DNA from 3 places in the Cupriavidus sp. P-10 genome. Region 2 is predicted to be linked to each of the others. Evidence: predicted binding sites of a transcription regulator. Region 2 holds the regulator's gene; each other region holds the start of a gene.
The links. Region 2 encodes sigma-54, which starts transcription at its own class of promoters, with help from an activator protein. Its sites were predicted from a motif close to TGGCANGNAANCTGCTTT; they were not measured.
Positions count from the first base shown of each region.

Region 1: the regulator sigma-54 is predicted to act here: its motif matches at 2,882-2,899, upstream of CTP10_RS07190 (PQQ-dependent methanol/ethanol family dehydrogenase).
Region 3: the regulator sigma-54 is predicted to act here: its motif matches at 4,483-4,500, upstream of urtA (urea ABC transporter substrate-binding protein).

Region 1 covers NZ_AP025170.1:1,546,857-1,554,146, forward strand. Annotated here, with positions in the region: gene CTP10_RS07175 (PQQ-dependent catabolism-associated beta-propeller protein) at 1-748, shown strand, start outside; gene CTP10_RS07180 (ABC transporter substrate-binding protein) at 741-1,937, shown strand; gene CTP10_RS07185 (ABC transporter permease) at 1,948-2,757, shown strand; gene CTP10_RS07190 (PQQ-dependent methanol/ethanol family dehydrogenase) at 2,984-4,735, shown strand; gene CTP10_RS07195 (c-type cytochrome) at 4,815-5,135, shown strand; gene pqqE (pyrroloquinoline quinone biosynthesis protein PqqE) at 5,250-6,437, opposite strand; gene pqqD (pyrroloquinoline quinone biosynthesis peptide chaperone PqqD) at 6,409-6,681, opposite strand; gene pqqC (pyrroloquinoline-quinone synthase PqqC) at 6,687-7,290, opposite strand, start outside.
Region 2 covers NZ_AP025170.1:343,538-350,827, reverse strand. Annotated here, with positions in the region: gene CTP10_RS01665 (KpsF/GutQ family sugar-phosphate isomerase) at 1-133, shown strand, start outside; gene lptC (LPS export ABC transporter periplasmic protein LptC) at 156-785, shown strand; gene lptA (lipopolysaccharide transport periplasmic protein LptA) at 924-1,571, shown strand; gene lptB (LPS export ABC transporter ATP-binding protein) at 1,625-2,425, shown strand; gene CTP10_RS01645 (RNA polymerase factor sigma-54) at 2,581-4,059, shown strand; gene hpf (ribosome hibernation-promoting factor, HPF/YfiA family) at 4,108-4,458, shown strand; gene ptsN (PTS IIA-like nitrogen regulatory protein PtsN) at 4,829-5,284, shown strand; gene hprK (HPr(Ser) kinase/phosphatase) at 5,365-6,336, shown strand; gene CTP10_RS01625 (PsiF family protein) at 6,514-6,846, shown strand; gene rapZ (RNase adapter RapZ) at 6,968-7,290, shown strand, end outside.
Region 3 covers NZ_AP025170.1:1,016,107-1,023,396, reverse strand. Annotated here, with positions in the region: gene urtD (urea ABC transporter ATP-binding protein UrtD) at 1-216, opposite strand, end outside; gene urtC (urea ABC transporter permease subunit UrtC) at 213-1,421, opposite strand; gene urtB (urea ABC transporter permease subunit UrtB) at 1,421-3,073, opposite strand; gene urtA (urea ABC transporter substrate-binding protein) at 3,173-4,429, opposite strand; gene CTP10_RS04725 (gamma-glutamyltransferase family protein) at 4,956-7,001, shown strand; gene cyoD (cytochrome o ubiquinol oxidase subunit IV) at 7,080-7,290, opposite strand, start outside.

The sequences.
Region 1 (7,290 bases), 1.2 Mb from region 2:
CCACCGCGTCGACGTGGTCGACGTGGCCAGCCGCAAGACGCTGGCTTCGCTGCCGGTAGGGGACGACCCGGAGTTGTTCGACCTGAGCCATGACGGCCGCATGCTCTATGTCTCGAACGAAGAGGATGGCCTGCTGTCGGCCTACGACACCGCTTCGGGCAAGCGCGTATTCGCCGTCAAGGTTGGCGAGGAGCCGGAGGGCGTCAAGGTCAGCGCGGATGGCAAGCGGGTATACGTGACCTCGGAGGTGGCCAACCTGGTCCATGTGATCGACGTGGCCAAGCACAAGGTGGTCGGCAATATCCAGGTCGGCAACCGGCCACGCCGGCTGCTGCTGTTGCGCGACGGCAAGGAACTGTGGGTCTCGAACGAGCTGTCCGCCAGCGTCAGCGTGATCCGCACCGATACGCTGGAGGTGGCCCATACCATCCACTTCACGCCGCGGGGCTTCCGCGCCGGGGATGTGACCCCGGTGGGGATGGCGGCCAGCAGTGATGGCACGCGTGCCTATGTCGGGCTTGGGCGTGCCAACCACGTCGCGGCGGTGGACGTGGCGTCGCGCCGGGTGCTGGACTATGTGCTGGTCGGCCGGCGCGCATGGGGGCTGGCGCTGAGCCGCGACAACGCCAGGCTCTATGTCGCCAACGGCCTGTCGGACGACGTCAGCGTGGTGGATACCGCCAGCAGCAAGGCGACGGCAACCCTCAAGGCGGGCCGGGTGCCGCACTCGGTGGCGATCGATGACTGAACGCGTGCGCTGCTGCCGCTCGCTCGTTGCCGCGCTAGGCCTGTTCGCGGGTGCGGCCGGGGTGGCCGACTCCGCCGAGGTGCGCATGGCGGTGGTGTCGCTGGCCGGCGACCCGCGCCATGAGGCCCGCCGCCTTGCGCAGCGCTATCCCGGGCAGCCGCAGGGCCGCGCACTCGATGGCGCGCAGGTGGCGGCAGCGGAGGCCCGCTTCGCGCTGGAGGCAGCGGGCCAGTCGCTCAGGCTCGATGCCCAGGAAGCGCGCAGCGAAGCGGAAGTCGGGCCGATGGTTGCGGCGCTGGCGCGGCAGGGCACGCGCTTTATCCTGCTCGACCTGCCATCCGCGGCAGTGAGGCAGGCGACGGCCGCCATCAAGCCGGGCGAGGCCCTGCTGTTCAACGTCTCGGCCGATGACGACGACTTGCGCGGCGCCGCCTGTTCGCCGGTGCTGCTGCACACGCTGCCCAGCCTGCGCATGCGCGCCGACACCCTGATGCAATACCTCGCGCTGCGCACGTGGCGCCGCGCGCTGCTGCTGAGCGGGCCGTCGGCGGGCGACGCGGCGCAGCGCGATGCGCTGGTCAAGTCCGCGCGGCGCTTCGGCATTGCGTGGTCGGTGCAACGGACGTTCAGGCTGTCCAACGACCCGCGCGAGCGCGACCTGGCCAACGTGAACCTGCTGACCAATGGCACCGACCATGACGTGGTGGTGGTGGCAGATGCCGACGGCGAGTTCGCCCGCGGCGTGCCCTATGCCACGCAGCTGCCGCGCCCAGTGGTGGGCGCCAGCGGCCTGGGCGCGCAGGCCTGGCACTGGGCCTGGGACCGCAATGGCGGGCCGCAGCTCAACCGGCGCTTCACGCGTGCGGCGGGGCGCCCGATGACGGGCCACGACTGGGCCGCCTGGGTGGCGGTCAAGGCGATAGCGGAAAGCGTCGCAAGGCAGCCCAGGGCCGGCTTTGCCGCGCAGGCACAAGCCCTGGTCACCGGCAAGGTGGTGGTGGACGGCTTCAAGGGCCCGCCGCTGTCGTTCCGTCCCTGGGACCGCCAGTTGCGCCAGCCCGTCATGCTGGCTCACCCGGATGGCGTCGTTGCCGTGGCGCCGGTGGAAGGCGTGCTGCATCCGAAGAACAACCTCGACACCCTGGGCGCGGACGAAGCCGACACCGCGTGCCGCGCCCCGTCCTCGTAAGGCGCAACCCATGGCCACCGTGCTGATCCATCGCTGGCGCGCGCTGCGCGCCGTCTGCGGGCGCGAACTGCGCAAGTACCTGCGCCAGCCCGGGCGTCTGCTGTCGTCGCTGGTGCGGCCGCTGCTGTGGCTGCTGGTGTTCGCGGCCGGCTTCCAGAATGCGCTCGGCGTCGCGATCGCGCCGCCGTATGAGACCTACATCGAATACAAGGTGTACGTCGCGCCCGGCCTGCTCGGCATGATCGCGCTGTTCAACGGCATGCAGTCGTCGCTGGCGATGGTGTACGACCGCGAGATGGGCGTAATGCGCCTGCTGCTGACCGCGCCGCTGCCGCGTGGCTGGCTGCTCGGCTGCAAGCTGGCCGCGAGCACGGTGCTGTCGCTGCTGCAAATGGCCGCGTTCCTGCTGGTGGCGATAAGCTTCGGCATCCGGTTCGAGCCGTTGCACCTGCTGCCCGCTTGCGGCGCCATGGCGCTGGCGGCGCTGATGCTGGCTGCGCTGGGACTGCTGCTGTCGGTGCATGTGCGCCAGCTGGAGAACTTTGCCGGCACCATGAACTTCGTGATCTTTCCGATGTTCTTTGTCAGCTCGGCGCTGTATCCGCTGTGGAAGCTGCAGGAGTCAGGTGCCGAGATCGTCTATCAACTCGCGCGCTTCAACCCCTTCACGCATGCGGTCGAGGCCATACGCTTCGCGCTGTATGGGCAGGTGGCCCCCGTGAGCCTGGCCGTGGTGGCAGGCTGTGCTGCAGTGTTCTTTGCGCTGGCGCTGCGCGGCTACGACCCGCAGCGCGGCATGGCCCGCCAGGGGCAGGCGTGAACTGGGCTGCGGCCGCCACGCATGGCTGTTCAGATCTGGAGCAGATGCAACGCAGTGTTGCGTGCTGACACGGCCGCCGGCACGCAATGCGGCCGCTTTCGGCGTGCTAGCGCGGCAATCCGATTGGCATGGGAATTGCCGTAAGTGCGGGTCCGGTGCCTGGTGGGTGCCTGGTATCGGCGCACTGGCGCATCGGTGGGAAACCAAAACAAGAGAGGAGAAGGCAATGAGGACGTTACGAGCAGTGATGGCGATCGCGGCAGTCGCGACTGCCGCGGCCAGCCTAGCGGCGCAGGCGGCAGTGACCGACGCCATGATCGAGAACGACGCAAAGAGCCCCGGCGACGTGCTGTCGTGGGGCATGGGCCCGCAAGGGCAACGCTATTCTGCGCTGACGCGCATCAATACGAAAAATGTCGGCAACCTCGTGCCGGCGTGGTCGTTCTCGTTCGGCGGCGAGAAGCAGCGCGGCCAGGAAGCGCAGCCGCTCATACACGACGGCAAGATGTTCGTGACGGCATCGTATTCGCGCATCTACGCGCTCGACCTGAAGACCGGGGCCAAGCTGTGGAAGTACGAGCACCGCCTGCCCGAAGGCATCATGCCGTGCTGCGACGTGGTTAACCGCGGCGCGGCGCTCTACGACAACCTGGTCATCTTCGGCACGCTGGATGCACAGCTGGTGGCGCTGGACCAGAAGACCGGCAAGGTGGTGTGGAAGGAGAAGCTGGAGGACTATGCCGCCGGCTACTCGTACACGGCTGCGCCGCTGATTGTCAAAGGCATGGTGCTGACCGGCATCTCGGGCGGCGAATTCGGCGTGGTCGGCCGCGTCGATGCGCGCGATGCCAAAACGGGGCAACTGGCGTGGTCGCGCCCGGTGGTGGAAGGCCACATGGGCTACAAGTACGACAAGGACGGCAACAAGACCGAGATCGGCGTGACCGGCGCCGAGAACGCCAGCTGGCCAGGTGAGACCTGGAAGACCGGCGGCGCTGCCACCTGGCTGGGCGGCACCTATGATCCGGCCACCGGGCTGGTGTACTTCGGCACGGGCAACCCGGGGCCGTGGAACAGCCATATCCGCAAGGGCGACAATCTCTACTCCGCGTCGACGGTGGCGATCGATCCGGCCACCGGCAAGATCGTCTGGCACTACCAGAACACCCCGAACGATGGCTGGGACTTCGACGGGGTCAATGAGTTCGTGACCTTCGACCTCGATGGCAAGCGCATGGGCGGCAAGGCCGACCGCAATGGCTTCTTCTACGTCAACGACGCGCGCAACGGCAAGCTGGTCAACGCCTTTCCCTTCGTCAGGAAGATCACCTGGGCCAGCGGCATCGACCTGAAGACCGGGCGGCCCAACTTCATCAGCGAAGGCCGGCCCGGCGACCCGGCCGCCGGCACCGACCCGAAGAAGGGCAAGTCCGTGTTCGCCGCACCCGGCTTCCTGGGCGGCAAGAACCAGCAGCCGATGGCCTACAGCCCGCAGACCGGCCTGTTCTATGTGCCGGCCAACGAGTGGGGCATGGATATCTGGAACGAGCCGGTCAGCTACAAGAAGGGCGCAGCTTTCCTGGGCGCGGGTTTCACCATCCAGCCGCTGAACGAGGACTACATCGGCTCGCTGCGCGCGATCAATCCCAAGACCGGCAAGATCGTCTGGGAGGCTAAGAACGGTGCGCCGCTGTGGGGCGGTGCGATGACCACTGCCGGAGGACTGGTGTTCTGGGGCACGCCGGAGGGCTATCTGAAGGCAGCCGACGCCCGGACCGGCAAGGAACTGTGGAAGTTCCAGACCGGCAGTGGCGTGGTGGCGCCGCCGGTCACCTGGGAAGACAACGGCGAGCAGTACGTGGCCGTGGTGTCGGGCTGGGGCGGCGCGGTGCCGCTATGGGGCGGGGAAGTCGCCAAGCGGGTGAATTTCCTGGAGCAGGGCGGATCGGTGTGGGTGTTCAAACTGCACAAGAGCTGAACACGGGCCGGTCGATGGACATGCACGCTGGCATTGCGATGCCGGCGTGCGCGCATAACAAAACAGTGAGACCAATGGTATGAAGAAGGAATGGATGGCGCTGGCGGCTGCGGTGCTGCTGCCTTGCGCGGCGCAGGCGGGCACGGCGGCCGATATGCAGGCACTGGCTGACAAGAACGGCTGCTTCGCCTGCCACGGCATGCAGTCGAAACTGGTGGGGCCGGGCTTCGCCGAGGTGGCGGCCAAGTACAAGGGGGATAGCCAGGCAGCCGGGCGGCTGGCCAGGAAGATCCGTGAAGGTGGCAAGGGGGCGTGGGGGCCGGTGCCGATGCCGGCGCATGGCAATCTTGGCGAGGCGGATGCGAAGAAGCTCGCGGAGTGGGTGCTGGATGTAGGGTAGGAACGCGGTAGGAACGCGGTAGGAACGCGGTAGGAACGCGGTAGGAGCGCGTGAGAAGCGCGTAAGAAGCGCGTAAGAAGCGCAGCCCGGCTGGCGCGAGCCAGCCGGGCTTTCCTACTTGCCCGCAGCGCTCAGGCGCAGGGAGTTGCCATCGCTACGAAACACCATCGGCTGGACTTCGCCGCGCGCCTGCAGGGCCGCAAGCCGGCCCCGCAGCACGACCTCGCCGACCTTGCCGTGCTCTGCGGAGCGCTCGCAGACCGGATCGGTCGCAGCGGGGTCGCCGGTCAGCAGGAAGGCCTGGCAGTGGCAGCCGCCGTAGTCCTCCTCCCGGTGGTCGCAGGACCGACACGGTTCCTGCATCCATGCCGTGCCGCGAAAACGGCGGAACGCCTCGCTGTCGCGCCAGATCTCGCGCAATCCCTGCGTCGTCACATTCGGCAGCGCCAGCCCCGGCAGCATGCGCGCCGCGTGGCACGGCAGGGCAGTCCCGTCGGGCGCCACGCCCAGGAAGGTCGTGCCCCAGCCATTCATGCACTTCTTGGGCCGGGCCTCGAAGTAGTCGGGCACCACGAACAGGATCTGGCACCGCTTGCCGATGCGCGCCCGGTACTCCCTGACCACGGCCTCGGCCTCCAGCAACTGCTCGCGCGTGGGCAGCAGCGCAAGGCGGTTCTCCCACGCCCAGCCGTAGTACTGGGTATTGGCCAGCTCAAGGTATTCCGCCCCCATCTGCAGCGCCATCTCGATGATGGTGCCGACATGCGGCAGGTTGTGCCGGTGCAGCACGCAGTTCATCACCATCGGGTAGCCGTGCGCCTTGATCATCCGGGCTACGCGCTGCTTCAGGTCGAAAGTGCGGGTGCTGGAGAGGAAGTCGTTGAGCTCGCGCGTGGAATCCTGGAAGGACAGCTGGATATGGTCCAGCCCCGCCTCGCGCAATGCCGTGAGCCTGGCGTCGGTCAGGCCCACGCCAGAGGTGATGAGGTTGGTATAGAAGCCCAGGCCGTGCGCATGCCGCACCAGTTGTTCCAGGTCCTTGCGCAGCAGCGGCTCGCCGCCGGACAGGCCGAGTTGCACTGCACCCAGTGCGCGTGCCTGGCTGAATACGTCGCACCACTGCGCGGTGTCGAGCTCGGCCGTGTGCCGGGCATAGTCCACGGGGTTCGAGCAAAAGGCGCAGTGCAGCGGGCAGCGGTAGGTCAGCTCGGCCAGCAGCCACAGCGGCGGGCCGGGCTGGCCGGGCTGGCCGGGCGGGGGGGCAGCGATGGCGTCAGACCAGCCAGCCGCGTTCGGTCGCATGTTTGACAAAGGCATGTACCTCCGGGGCGATGCCCTGCACGCCGAATGCGGCCTGCAGGTCGTCGATCAGCATGTCGAGCGTATGGCCGCCGTCGCAGCGCTGCAGGATCGCGGCGGCGCTGTCGTTGAGGGTGACCAGGCCTTCCGGGTAGAGCAGCACCCAGTTCTGCTGGGCCTCTTCCCATTGCAGGCGGAAGGTCCGGTGCAGCAGCGGGCGGGCGAGGTCTGGCGCGTTGGCTGTCATGGCTGTCATGGCTGGGCGTGCTGGATGGCGTCGAGCATCGACCAGAGGACGTCGAGCTTGAACTGCAGGATGTCGAGCGCGCGCTGCTGTTGCTCCGGGGAACGGAAGTAATCCAGCGTCACGCGCAGTCCATGGTCGACGTCGCGCTGCGCCAGCGGGATGCGCGAACGGAAGTAGTCCAGCCCGGCGGCCTCGATCCATGGGTAGTGGGTGGGCCAGCCGGCCAGGCGCTCCTTGTGGATCTCCGGCGCGAACATCTCGGTCAGCGACGAGCACACGGATTCCTGCCACGGCGCGCGGCGCCCGAAATCGACATAGGCATCGACGGCAAAGCGCACGCCCGGCACCACGTGCCGATGGTCCAGCAGCGCCTCGCGCTCCAGCCCTACGGCCTGGCCCAGCCGCAGCCAGGCTTCGATGCCGCCGGGCACGACGTCGGTGCCGTCGTGGTCGAGGATGCGCACGACCCACTGGCGGCGCGTGTCGCGGTCGGGGCAGTTGGACAGGATCGCGGCATCCTTCAGCGGGATATTCGCCTGGTAGTAAAAGCGGTTTGCCACCCACGCGCGGATCTGCGCTGGCGAACACTCCCCGGCGGCCATGCGCCGG
Region 2 (7,290 bases):
GAACCAGCTTGCGGTCGAGGCAGTGCAGGTCATGGAAGCCAACCGCATCAACCAGCTGCTGGTGGTCGACGACGACGGGCGCCTGGTCGGCGCGCTGCATATCCACGACCTGACCCGCGCCAAGGTCATCTGAACGGGGCGCGGACAAGCACACCATGCAGGCACTCATCGCCTCCCTCAGCGGCATCGTCATGCGGCTGCTGCCGCTGCTGCTGATGGCCATCGTCGCTGGCAGCACTTTCTGGCTGGTGCAGATCAACTCGCCCAAGGAAAGCCAGGATACGCAGGCCACCAAGAAGCACGAGCCGGACTATTTCATGGACCGTTTCTCGGCCACGGAACTGGCACAGGATGGCAGCACCAAGATCCGCTTCACCGGCGACCGCATGGTCCACTTCGAGGACGACCAGACCTACGAGGTCACGCGTCCCGCGCTGCGCGCCTATGAACCCGACCGCCCACCAGTGACGGCGCGGGCCGACATCGGGCACATGAACGCCGAAGGCTCGGTGATCGACCTGTATGGCAACGGTCATATCCTGCGCCAGCAGGGTGTCGATCCGTCCAAGGATCCGCAGCTGACCGCCGCGTCGAGCTATTTCCAGCTGCTGGTCAACGACGACATCGTCAAGACCGACAAACCGGTGAAGCTGACGCGCGGCCCTTCGGTGATGACCGCGAACGGGCTGATCTTCAACAACGTCACCCGCGAAGTACAATTGCTCGGCAATGTACGCGGCACCATCGTCACCGGGCCGTCCCCGGGCCGTACGCCGGGGCCCTGACCCGGTCCGCGCGGCCACGCGGCCGGCCGCCGGCAATGCCGCTGCGCGCCCTGCCTGCCCGCACGACCAGCACCACCCGCACCACCCGCACCACCCGCACCACCCGCACCAACACGCCCTCTAGCCACTGCTGCCAACATGACCGCTTCCCTGACGACTTCGTCCCGTCGACACGCCGCCCAGGCCCTGCTCGCCACGGCCACGGCCCTCGGCCTGCTGCTGGCCCAGCCCGCGCTGGCAGAGCGCGCGGACCGCGACAAGCCGATGGTGCTGGAGGCCGACAACGCCAGCTACGACGACGTCAAGCAGATCTATACGCTGACCGGCAACGTGGTGCTGACCAAGGGCACGATGGTCCTGAAGTCAGATGCGGCCGAGCTGCGCACCGATCCCGAGGGCTACCAGTTCGCGGTGGCCACCGCCAAGGCCGGCAAGCAGGCCTACATCCGGCAGAAGCGCGAAGGCGTCGACGAATACATCGACGGCTGGGGCGACCGCATCGAATACGACGGCAAGCAGGAACTGTCCAAGCTGATCGGCCACGCGCGCATGGCGCGCCTGCAGGGCGCCAAGATGCTCGACGAAATCCGCGGCGCGGTGCTGACCTACGACAGCCGCAAGGAGTTCTACACGGCTGCCGGCGGCGGCGACAATACCTCGGCCGCCAATCCGTCGGGCCGCGTGCGCGCGGTGCTGTCGCCGCGGCAGGACCCGAATGCGCAGGGTTCGGGCAGCGGCTCGCCGCTGGACCTGAAGCCGGCGCCCGCGCCCGCCAACAAACCCTGACGCCGGGCCGGGACCGCTTCCTCGCCTGAAACGCTGAACGCCAGACTGTGCCAATGACCGATACCGCCACCATCGCCGAAAAGCCTTCCGTCCAAGCCACGGCCGTCCTCGAAGGCGGCAGCACGCTGGTCGTGCGCCACCTGAAAAAGCGCTACGGCTCGCGCACCGTGGTCAAGGATGTCTCGCTGGACGTGAAGAGTGGCGAAGTGGTCGGCCTGCTCGGCCCCAACGGCGCGGGCAAGACCACCTCGTTCTACATGATCGTGGGGCTGGTGAACCTGGACGAGGGCGATATCGTGCTCGACGGCGACCATATCAGCGGCCTGCCGATCCACGAGCGCGCGCGCATGGGCCTGTCCTACCTGCCGCAGGAAGCGTCGGTCTTCCGCAAGCTCAACGTCGAGGAGAACATCCGCGCGGTGCTGGAACTGCAGGTGGAGAACGGCAAGCCGCTGGCCAAGGCCGAGATCGAACGCAGGCTCGACGCGCTGCTCGACGACCTGCAGATCGCGCACCTGCGCAACAACCCGGCGCTGTCGCTGTCCGGCGGCGAACGCCGCCGCGTGGAAATCGCGCGCGCGCTGGCATCGTCGCCGCGCTTCATCCTGCTGGACGAACCGTTCGCCGGCGTGGATCCGATCGCAGTGGGCGAAATCCAGCGCATCGTGAGCTTCCTGAAGGCGCGCAATATCGGCGTGCTGATCACCGACCACAACGTGCGCGAGACCCTTGGCATCTGCGACCACGCCTACATCATCAGCGAAGGCACGGTGCTGGCCGCGGGCCAGCCCGAGGAGATCATCGCCAACGAATCGGTGCGGCGCGTCTACCTGGGCGAGAACTTCCGCATGTGATGTACTGGCCTGCCCGCTGCGGCAGGCCATTGATTCTCCCTGCTTTCGGCCCCATGATCTGCATATGGGCCAGCCCACTGCCGGCGTCGATCAAGCCGCGACATCGATAGCAATTTCCGTTCCAACAACGGAAAGATGCGCATAAAATAGGTCGCATGAAACCGTCGCTACAGCTCCGCCTCTCCCAGCACCTGGCACTGACGCCGCAACTGCAGCAGTCGATCAGGCTGTTGCAGCTGTCGACGCTGGAACTGCAGCAGGAAGTCGAACAGGCGCTCACGGAAAACCCGCTGCTCGAACGCGAGAACGACTGGATCGAAAGCCCGCTGCGCGTGGCTGCCGATGGTTCGGTCAACTTGCAGAGCGCGCCGGCCCCGGCACCAGCCGAACCGCAAGGCAACGGCGAGGCGCGCGCCGATGGCGCGGGCGACGACGACAGCTACGGCGACAGCAACAGCGGCGATGACTATGGCGGCGACTGGAGCCTGGACGACTTCGCGCGCCGCCCGCAAGGCGACGAAGACGAGAAGACGCCGATGCAGCTGCGCGAGGCCGAGCCCACGCTGCGCGAATACCTGATGGAACAGCTGACGCCGCTGAAGATTTCGGTGCGCGACAAGGGCCTTGCCATCTTCCTGATCGAATCACTCGACGACGACGGCTACCTCAGCGCCTCACTCGAAGAAATCTGCGCAGAACTGCCCGAAGAACTCGAGTTCGAGATCGACGAAGTGCAGGCCATGCTGACGCTGCTGCAGAGCTTCGACCCGCCTGGCGTGGGCGCGCGCAATGCCGCCGAGTGCCTCGGCCTGCAGTTGCGCCGGCTGAAGCACCCGCAGCGCGAGCTGGCGCTGAACATCGTGCATAACCACCTGGAACTGCTGGCAGTGCGCGACTACACGCGCCTGAAGAAAGCGCTGCAGGTAGACGAGCCAGCACTCAAGGCCGCGCACGAATTGATCCGCTCGCTGGCACCTTACCCGGGCCACGCGTACAGCCGCCCCGAAGCCGACTTCGTCGTGCCCGATGTGTTCGTGCGCAAGAGCGGCGGCGGCTGGATCGCGCAACTCAATCCGGATGTGATGCCGAGGCTGCGCATCAACGACATGTACGCGCAGATCCTGCGCGGCGCGAAGGGAGAGTCAGGTACCGCTGGCCTGCAGCAGAAGCTGCAGGAGGCACGCTGGCTGATCAAGAATATCCAGCAAAGGTTCGACACGATCCTGCGTGTCTCGCAGGCCATTGTCGAGCGTCAAAAGAACTTTTTCACGCACGGCGAAATCGCCATGCGCCCCTTGGTTTTGCGGGAGATTGCCGATACACTGGGATTACACGAGTCAACCATCTCCCGGGTGACGACCAATAAATACATGGCAACGCCGATGGGTACTTTCGAACTGAAGTACTTCTTCGGCAGCCACGTGTCCACCGAAACCGGTGGCGCGGCTTCATCAACGGCCATCCGCGCCTTGATCAAGCAACTGATAGGAGCCGAAGACCCGAGGAATCCCCTTTCCGACAGTCGCATCGCCGAACTGCTGGGTGAGCAAGGCTTCGTTGTCGCACGCCGCACCGTTGCCAAATATCGCGAAGCCCTGAAGATCCCCGCAGTGAATCTCCGCAAGTCTTTGTAGCCGAGCCCACCGCCTGCCTGGTGAGGCTCTTTCAGAAGGAGAAGCGCTATGAACTTCAAGATCAGTGGACACCACCTGGACATCACGCCGCCGTTGCGTGAGTACGTGGAAACGAAGCTGGAGCGAATCGTCAGGCATTTCGATCAGGTCATTGGCGTTAGCGTGCTGCTCTCTGTCGACAACCACAAGGAAAAGGACCGTCGGCAATACGCGGAAATCAATCTACATCTCAGGGGCAAGGACATCTTCGTTGAAGCGCATCATGAAGACCTGTATGCAGCGATCGACGCACTCGTCGACAAGCTAGACCGTCAGGTACTCCGCTACAAGGACCGCGTGCAGGGCCACGACCGCGAAGCGGTCAAGTACCAGATGGCCGCAGCGCAGATGCAGCAATGACCGTGCCCGGTGGCCCCACAGAGGGCTGCTGAATCAAGACAAAACAGGCAAGCCGCGCATTTGCGCGGCTTTTTTGCGCCTGCAGCGCTGTGGCGCGTGCGCAAAGGGCTGTCACCCGTTTGAGACGGAGTGTTCGCAACGGCCGCAGCAAGGTGTATGCTGCGCCATACATGCAGCGCCGCATTCTGCCCCGCGCCCGGTTACGGTGCGGACCCACACGGGCGCAGCGCTGCGGTGCACAATCACAGGGAGGCCGCTGCTCTATAATGGCCGGACGCCTCGGCGCTGCCGGTGATCCGCTGCCTCTGAGCCATCCACTGCCCGGCGGAACGGCGGATCCGCCCGCTAACTGAAATCCTGCGCATCGCCCATGAATCGTTTGGCCAAATTGCTGCCACCCGGCAACATCACTCTCGACGTCAGCGTCACCAGCAAGAAGCGTGTGTTCGAGCAGGCCGGGCTCCTCTTCGAGAACAACCATGGCGTGGCGCGCGCCATCGTGACGGACAACCTGTTCGCGCGCGAGTCGCTGGGTTCCACCGGACTCGGCGCCGGCGTGGCGATCCCGCACGGACGCATCAAGGGCCTGAAGCAGCCGCTGGCCGCCTTCATGCGCCTGGCCGAGCCGATCCCGTTCGAATCGCCTGACGGCAAGCCGGTGTCGCTGCTGATTTTCCTGCTGGTGCCGGAACAGGCCACGCAGCAGCACCTGGAAATCCTGTCAGAGATCGCGCAGCTGCTGTCAGACCGCGACATGCGCGAAGGGCTGGCGACCTTGCCCACTTCCGAAGCCGTGCACCAGCTGCTGACCGAATGGCACCCCTGATCCCCTGATCTGTCCCGAACGGGCCGGCACAGACCGGACAGGCGCAGCGCCTGGCACACCGCCCCACACGTCATACCCGCATGGAACTCACCGGCGTCACTTCCCAGTCCATCTTCGACGACAACGCAGCCGACCTCAAACTCTCGTGGGTGGCCGGCCTGGAAGGTGCGGACCGCGCCTTCGACGTGGAATTCGCCCGCGAAGCGACCTCTGCCGCGGACCTGGTTGGCCACCTGAACCTGATCCACCCCAACCGCATCCAGGTGCTCGGCAAGCCCGAAATCACCTACTACCAGCGGCTGGACGACGATATCCGCAAGCGCCAGATGGGCGAGCTGATCCTGCTGGAGCCGCCTTTCCTGGTGGTGGCCGATGGCATGGAGCCGCCGCCGGACCTGGAACTGCGCTGCACGCGCTCGTCGACGCCGCTCTTCACCACGCCGGTGTCGTCGGCCGCGGTGATTGACCACCTGCGCCTGTACCTGTCGCGCATCTCCGCGCCGCGCGTGACCATGCACGGGGTGTTTCTCGACATCCTCGGCATGGGCGTGCTGATCATGGGCGAATCGGGCCTGGGCAAGAGCGAACTGGGCCTGGAACTGATATCGCGCGGACACGGCCTGGTGGCCGACGACGCGGTTGACTTCGTACGCCTGGGGCCGGACTTCATCGAGGGCCGGTGCCCGCCGCTGCTGCAGAACCTGCTAGAAGTGCGCGGCCTGGGCCTGCTCGACATCAAGACCATCTTCGGCGAGACCGCGGTGCGCCGGAAGATGAAGATCAAGCTGGTGGTGCAGCTGGTGCGCCGCAACGACGGCGAGTTCGAGCGCCTGCCGCTCGATTCGCAATACCTCGACGTGCTGGGCCTGCCGATCCACATGGTCAAGATCCAGGTGGCGGCCGGGCGAAACCTCGCCGTGCTGGTCGAGGCCGCGGTGCGCAACACCATCCTGCGCCTGCGTGGCATCGACACGCTGCGCGATTTCATGGACCGCCAGCGCGCCGCGATGCAGGCCGATGCGGTCTCGCGCGGCCAGGGCCGCCTGCTCTGAGCGCCGGGGCCATCAGCGCTCCGTTTTCAATTGCTTACAACGGCGGCGACCACCGCCGTCAACGCGCTGGGGACGTCTTCCGTTTTGTGCTGTAATGGGCATCGAGCCCATTACAAGGCCGCCGCCAGCCCCTGACACCGTGCGGCCACGATGTTTTCCACACCAAGGAGAGCAAGCATGAAGAAACTGATCGCGATGTGCGCGCTGGTCACTCCGCTGCTGGCATCCGTGGCCTTCGCCCAGTCGGCGTCGGCACCGGCCGCCCCGGCCAAGGACGCCGCCAAGGCGCCCACCGCGCAGCAGGAAAAGATGAAGACCTGCAATGCGCAGGCCGGCGACAAGAAGGGGGACGACCGCAAGGCGTTCATGAAGGAGTGCCTGTCGGCCAAATCGGACGCCACGCCCAAGACCCAGCAGGAAAAGATGTCAGCCTGCAGCAAGGAAGGCAAGGGCAAGAAGGGCGACGAATACAAGGCGTACATGAAGGAGTGCCTGTCGAAGGCGGCCTGAGGTACGACCCCGGAAGGAACCACGGCATGGCGAACCGCGAGGTTCGCCATTGTTGATTGCGGGTCCGCCGTCATCCTGCTGTCATGACGCGGCCATCACCTGATGCTATGCTTCAGTTGCTATGCGCATCATTCTCATCACCGGCATTTCCGGTTCCGGCAAGTCCGTCGCACTGAACGTCCTCGAAGATGCAGGCTATTACTGCGTGGACAACCTGCCGGCGCAGTTCATCCCGGAACTGACACGCTACCTTTCCAGCCAGGGCTACACGCACCTGGGCGTCGCCACCGACATCCGCAGCCGCGAGTCGCTCGACCAGTTGCCCGACACCGTGCGCGCGCTCGCCGGCGAGCACCAGGTCGAGGTGGTGTTCCTGACAGCGAGCACCGACGCACTGGTGCAGCGTTATTCCGAGACGCGGCGGCGCCATCCGCTGTCGATCCG
Region 3 (7,290 bases), 670 kb from region 2:
GCCCGCGCCGTTAGGGCCAATCACGCAGCGCAGCTCGCCATGGTCGATCGACAGGTTCAGCTTGTTGAGCGCGCGGAAGCCGTCGAACTGCACGGTAACGTCTTCCAGGTAGAGGATCGGGCCGTGCGAAACATCGATGGTGCCCGGCTCCAGCACCCGGCCCAGCCCGGTGGCGTCGCCGCTTTCGGCCTGGCCGTGTTCGAGTGCGGCGTTCATGCTTCACCTCCGGTGCGGCCAGCCACCGCGGGCGTGGAAACAGGTTCCGGCGTGATCGGTGCAGCGGCCTGCACGCGGCGCTCGCGCAAGCGCTTCCACAGGCCGGTCACGCCGTCGGGCAGGTACAGCGTCACCAGCACGAACATCGCACCGAGCAGGAACAGCCAGTACTCGGCAAAGTGGGCGGTGAAGACGGTCTTGGCACCATTGACAAGGAACGCGCCGATGACCGGGCCGATCAGCGTGCCGCGGCCGCCCACGGCGACCCACACCGCCATCTCGATCGAGTTGCCGGGCGACATCTCGCCCGGGTTGATGATGCCGACCTGCGGCACGTACAGCGCGCCGGCGATGCCGCACAGCACGGCGGAGAAGGTCCACACGAACAGCTTGTAGCCGAGCGGGTTATAGCCGGAGAACATCACCCGCATCTCCGCATCGCGCACCGCCGTGACCACGCGGCCCAGCTTGGACGTGACGATATAGCGGCAGGCAACGAAGCCGCCCAGCAGCGCCAGGAAGGTCAGCACGAACAGCGCCGTGCGCGTCTGCGGCGCGGCGATGGCAAAGCCGGCGATGCGCTTGAAATCGGTAAAGCCATTGTTGCCGCCGAAGCCGGTCTCGTTGCGGAAGAACAGCAGCATTGCCGCATATGTCAACGCCTGCGTGATGATGGACAGGTACACGCCCTTGATGCGCGAGCGGAAGGCAAAGAAGCCGAACAGCCACGCCACCACGCCAGGCACCAGCACCACCAGCAACAGCGCATAGCCGAGGTGGTCGGTGCCATGCCAGAACCACGGCAGCTCCTTCCAGTCGAGGAACACCATGAAGTCAGGCAGGTCGCTCTTGTACACGCCTTCGCGCCCGATCGAGCGCATCAGGTACATGCCCATGGCATAGCCGCCCAGCGCGAAGAACAGGCCATGGCCGAGGCTCAGGATGCCGCAGTAGCCCCACACCAGGTCGAGCGCGATCGCCGCCAGCGCAAAGCACATGATCTTGCCGACCAGCGTCAGCGCATAGGCCGACAGGTGCAACGCATGGCCCTCCGGCACGAGCAGCGCGCACACCGGCACGCCGATGCCGACGATCACGGTCAGCGCCACCAGCGCCATCCAGCCGCGCGGCGAGAACAGCGACTGGCGCTCGGGTACGGCAAGCCGGAACGGTGCCGCGGAAGAACTCGATTGGAATCGCTGCATCATGCCTCCGCGCTGCGCCCCTTGAGCGCGAAAAGTCCCTGCGGCCGCTTCTGGATGAAGAGCACGATCAGCACCAGGACAAAGATCTTGGCCAGCACCGCGCCATAGAAGGGCTCGATGAACTTGTTGATGATGCCCAGCCCGAACGCGCCCACGATGGTGCCGGCCAGCTGCCCCACGCCGCCCAGCACCACCACCATGAACGAATCGATGATGTAGGCCTGGCCCAGGTCGGGACCGACATTGCCGATCTGCGACAGCGCACAGCCGCCCAGCCCGGCGATGCCGGCACCGAAGGCAAAGGCATAACTGTCGACCTTCCACGTGCGCACGCCGACGCAGGCCGCCATGGTGCGGTTCTGCGTCGTGGCGCGCACGAACAGCCCCAGCCGCGTGCGGTTGAGCACCGCCCACGCCACCGCCACCACCGCCAGCGCGAACAGGATGATGACCACGCGGTTGTACGGAATCACCAGCCCCGGCATCCATTCAAGGCCGCCGCTCATCCATCCGGGATTGGCCACTTCCACGTTCTGCGCGCCGAACAGCGTGCGCACCGCCTGCATCAGCAGCAGGCTGATGCCGAAGGTGGCCAGCAGCGTTTCCAGCGGGCGGCCATAGAGGTGGCGCAGCACCAGCCGCTCCAGCACGAAGCCCACCACGGCCGCCGCCAGGAACGACGCCGGCAGCGCGGCGGGCAGGTACCACGCGAACGCATCCGGTGCATAGGTGCGGAACAGCGACTGCACCACATAGGTGGCATAAGCGCCGATCATCAGGAACTCGCCGTGCGCCATGTTGATGACGCCGATCAGGCCATAGGTGATGGCCAGGCCCAACGCGGCCAGCAGCAGCACGCTGCCCAGGCTCAGGCCGGCGAACAGATTGCCGATCAGCTCGGCGCGGCGCTGGTCGCGGCGCAACTGGTCCAGTGCCTGCTGCGCGGCCAGGCGCACATCGGCATCGGGCTCGCGGTAGTTGCCGGCGCTGTCGCGCTCGACCAGCGGCGCCAGCTTCTGGCGGCTCTGCGGGTTGCTGTCCTTGCCGAGGATACGGATCGCTTCGAGCCGCGCGTCATGCGCGGCGGGATCCGTGTTCGGCGCGGTTTCTGCCAGCACGAGGTTGGCCCAGATCACGTCGAGGCTGGCACGCAGGCCGGCATCGGCCTCGGTCTTGCGCGCGGCTTCGACGGCGGCAAGCGAGGCGCTTTCCGGCTGGTCGCGCAGCGTGCTGATGGCTTGCGCTCGCACCGCGATGTCAGGCGATTGCAGCTGCAGGCTGCTGGCGGCGCTGTCGACCAGCGCGCGCAGGCTGTTGTTCAGGGTCAGGGATTCGAGCTCGTCGGGCTTCACCGTGACCGCCTTGCCGGTGATGGCATCGACCACCTTGTCGCCGTCCTGGCGCACCATGCCGACCGAAGGCGCATATTGCAGGGTGTCGTCCTGCAGGGCCTTCAGGATCGGGCCGGCTTCGGCAGGCGATGCCCTGGTCAACGCGGACAGCGCGGCAGTCTTGGCGTCGAAGTCGTCTTCGGCCAGCGGCTTCAGGTCGGCCTGCGTCAGCGCAACGGCCCACGGCGCCGCGGCCAGCAGCAGCGCTGCCAGCAGGGCGCGCAGCCAGGCCACGACTTGAACGGATGAGGGATTGCGCATAGGAGCTTGCGAGTGGCAGGAATGAAGCGAGCTGACTGTTTGCTCCCCCTCTCCCGCAAGCGGGAGCGGGGGAGCCGCGTGGTGGCAAGCAAACGAGGCTTACAGCACCTTGTCCGGCTTCCCTTCATTTCCCGAGATGAACGGGCTCCACGGCTGCGCGCGCACGGCCTTCGGCGTCTTCCAAACCACCGAGAACTGGCCGTCGCCCTTCACCTCGCCGATCATCACCGGCTTGTACAGGTGGTGGTTTTCGCCCATGGTCAGCGTGAAGCCATCCGGCGCCTTGAAGGTCTGGCCGTACATCGCCGCACGCACCTTGTCGGTGTCGGTGGTGCCGGCCTTCTTCACCGCCTGCGCCCACATATGGATGCCGACATAGGTGGCTTCCATCGGGTCGTTGGTCACGCGCTTGTCGCCGCCTGGCAGGTTGTTGGCCTTGACCCAGGCCGCCCACTGCTTCCTGAAGGCGTCGTTCTGTGCGTTCTTGACCGACATGAAGTAGTTCCACGCCGCAAGGTGCCCGACCAGCGGCTTGGTGTCGATGCCGCGCAGTTCTTCCTCGCCCACCGAGAACGCCACCACCGGCACGTCCTTGGCCTTCAGGCCGGCGTTGCCCAGTTCCTTATAGAAGGGCACGTTGGAGTCGCCGTTGATGGTCGAGATCACCGCGGTCTTGCCGCCCTGCGAGAACTTCTTGATATTGGCGACGATGGTCTGGTAGTCGCTGTGGCCAAACGGGGTGTAGACCTCTTCGATGTCCTTGTCGGCAACGCCCTTGCTCTTCAGGAAGGCGCGCAGGATCTTGTTGGTGGTACGCGGGTAGACGTAGTCGGTACCCAGCAGGTAGAAGCGCTTGGCGCCGCCACCTTCCTTGCTCATCAGGTATTCCACCGCCGGGATCGCCTGCTGGTTGGGCGCTGCGCCGGTGTAGAAGACGTTCTTGGACATTTCCTCGCCTTCGTACTGCACCGGGTAGAACAGCAGCGAGTTCAGCTCTTCATAGACCGGCAGCACCGACTTGCGCGACACCGAAGTCCAGCAACCGAAAGTCACCGCGACCTTGTCCTTGCTGACCAGCTGGCGCGCCTTCTCCGCGAACAGCGGCCAGTTGGAGGCCGGGTCCACCACCACCGGCTCGAGCTTGCGGCCGAGCACGCCGCCGCTCTTGTTGATCTCGTCGATGGTCATCAGGGCCACGTCCTTCAGCGACGTTTCCGAGATGGCCATCGTGCCGGACAGCGAGTGCAGGATCCCGACCTTGATCGGTTCCTTGGACTGCGCCATGGCCAGCGGGCTGGTACCGATCATTGCCGCGGCGGCGATGGCCGACAGCTTCAGCATGTCACGTCGTTGCATTTGCAGCTCCCGTTTGTGGTGTTAGTAGGGACTACGCTCCCCGGGGTGATGCATCTGCAACTAGCGTGCCACCGATTTCGCGCCGCGACCTGGCTGCCAGGCACGACGCGCATGGCTTAACCGGGTCGTGGGGACCATCGCGCACCACGGGCGTGCAGCGCGAGTGGCACTGAGACAGTGCAACGGGAGAAATGGGAGCAGTGACGGTGCATGGTGCCCGCGAGCGGGTTGCGACCATGCGCCAGAATCGGTCGTGTCGCTCGCGCCGGGTCGGCGGCGCGCTGCGCAAGGGGGAATGGCGCTGAAGCGCATGCGGCTTGCCAATGGCGACACGCCGCGCAGAAGTAAGCAGACTTTTAAACCGGAATTGGATGACTGTAAATCGGTACAACCATCCATTAAGACCGGCGCATGGCCAACCTACGGTAAGAGATAGCCGCCGTCCAACCCGCCATGACGCGGTGGCCGATCGCGCCAGGCGCTGGTCGACACAAGAATGCGGGTCCACACAACCCAGAGAGAAGCCATGCCGTTTTCCGAAGATCAGACGGCGTCACTCGCCGTCCCGCAACCGTCGCTCCACGCCCTGCAATCCGCATCGCGCCGCAAAGGCATCCTGGCCCTGGCCGCCTTCACCCTGGCGCTGGGCGCCTGCGGTGGCGGCGACGACCCGCCACCCGTTGTCACCACGCCGGCGGCCACCGGCTGCGAACTCGATGGCAGCACCGGCGGCCAGGCGGTGGTGCTGCCCGGCGACCCGAACGCGCCCGAGCAGGCCACCGGCTACGCGCCCAAGTCGACGGTCTACAGCAAGACCTATATGGCCGTGACCAACAACCCGCTCTCCACCAAGGTCGCCTGCGACGTGCTCAAGGACGGCGGCACCGCGGCCGATGCCGCGGTCGCGGCGCAGATGGTGCTGAACCTGGTGGAGCCGCAGTCCTCCGGCATCGGCGGCGGCGCCTTCATCATGTATTACGACGCGGCAAGCAAGGCGGTGACCGCCTACGACGGCCGCGAGACCGCCCCGGCCGGCGCCGACGAGGACTACATCCAGTGGAAGTCCGCTTCCGACCAGACCGCGCCGGCACCTACCGCCGTCCGCAGCGGCCGCTCGATCGGCACGCCCGGCACGCTGCGCGTGCTGGAACTGGCCCACAATGACCATGGCAAGCTGGCCTGGAAGGACCTGTTCACGCCGGCCATCAAGCTTGCCACCGACGGCTTCGCGATCCCGCCCCGCATGGCGGCAGCGATTTCCGGTGCGGCCACGGTGACAAACATCCAGCGCGACCCGGAAATGGCCGCCTACTTCCTGAACCCCGACGGCACGCCGCGCGCAGTCAATACCATCCTCAGGAACCCGGCGCTGGCCGGCGTGTTCACGGCCGTGGCCGCGGGCGGGGCCGATGCCTTCTACAAGAACGGCCCGATCGCGCAGGCCATCGTCAACAAGATCCAGACCACCTACGACGGCAACACCACGCCTGGCGTGACCACGCTGGACGACCTGGCCAACTACCAGGCCAAGAAGCGATCTGCGGTCTGCACCACCTATCGCCAGTACGAGATTTGCGGCATGCCGCCACCCTCCTCCGGCGGCATCGCGGTGGCGCAGATCCTGGGCATCGTCGAGAACTTCGACATGGCCAGCCATGGTCCCACGCTGGTCGACCAGAACGGCGGCCGCCCCAGCGTGCTGGGCGCCCACCTGCTGGGCGAAGCCGGGCACCTCGCCTATGCCGATCGCAACAAGTACGTGGCCGACACCGACTTCATCGGCCTGCCGGGCGGCAGCTGGGACACCATGCTGAACAAGCCCTACCTGAGCCAGCGCGCCGCGCTGATCAGCACCACCGGCGTTCTGACCACGCCGGTGGCGGCAGGCAACCTCGGCGACGTGCCGCTGTCGCCGTCGTTCGTGCAGGAGCGAGGCACCACCCACCTGTCGCTGCACGACAAGTACGGCAACGTGGTAGCGATGACCACCACCATCGAGTCAGGGCTGGGCTCGTACCACATGACCAACGGCTTCCTGCTGAACAACGAGCTGACCGACTTCAACGCAGCGCCTGCCGTGGGCGGCGTGCTGGTCGCCAACCGCGTGCAGCCAGGCAAGCGGCCGCGCAGCTCGATGTCGCCGACGCTGGTGTTCAAGCGCAATGCCGACGGGTCGCGTGGGGACTTCTACATGACGACCGGCTCGCCAGGCGGCGCGACCATCATCCAGTACGTGGCCAAGACGCTGGTGGCGGCGCTGGACTGGAACTTGGACGCGCAGCAGGCAGTGTCGATGATCGACTTCGGCGGCTCCAATGGCGCGGGCTCGGCCATGATCGTCGGCGGCGAGCATCCCAACGTCGACAGCAGCGTGCCGGCCGGCGGCATCGCGGGAGACAACGACCCGCTGGTCAAGGGACTGCGCAACCTCGGGCATACCGTGAACATCGGGGCGCAGTCGAGCGGCCTGAGCGCGATCATCCGCACCACCATCGGCGGCTCGGCGGTGCTGGTGGGCGGCGCCGACCCGCGCCGCGAAGGCGTGGTGCTGGGCGATACGTTCAAGCCCTGATGGGGTAGCGGCACTAGCGGCACAAAAAAAACGGGGCCCCTTGCGGGACCCCGTTCTTCGATGCCGGGACAGCAGTCCTTACATCGGCATCATGTTGGTGTTCAGGTTGTACATGATCCACAGCGAACCCGCCACCACGATCACCAGGATCAGCGCCGTGAACAGCAGCGCGATCACGTTGCTGCGCTGCTCGGACGACGTGTCCAGGTGCAGGAAATACTTCAGGTGGACCAGGATCTGGACCGCGGCCATGCCGAGGATGATCCACAGGATCGTGCCCTTCTCCATG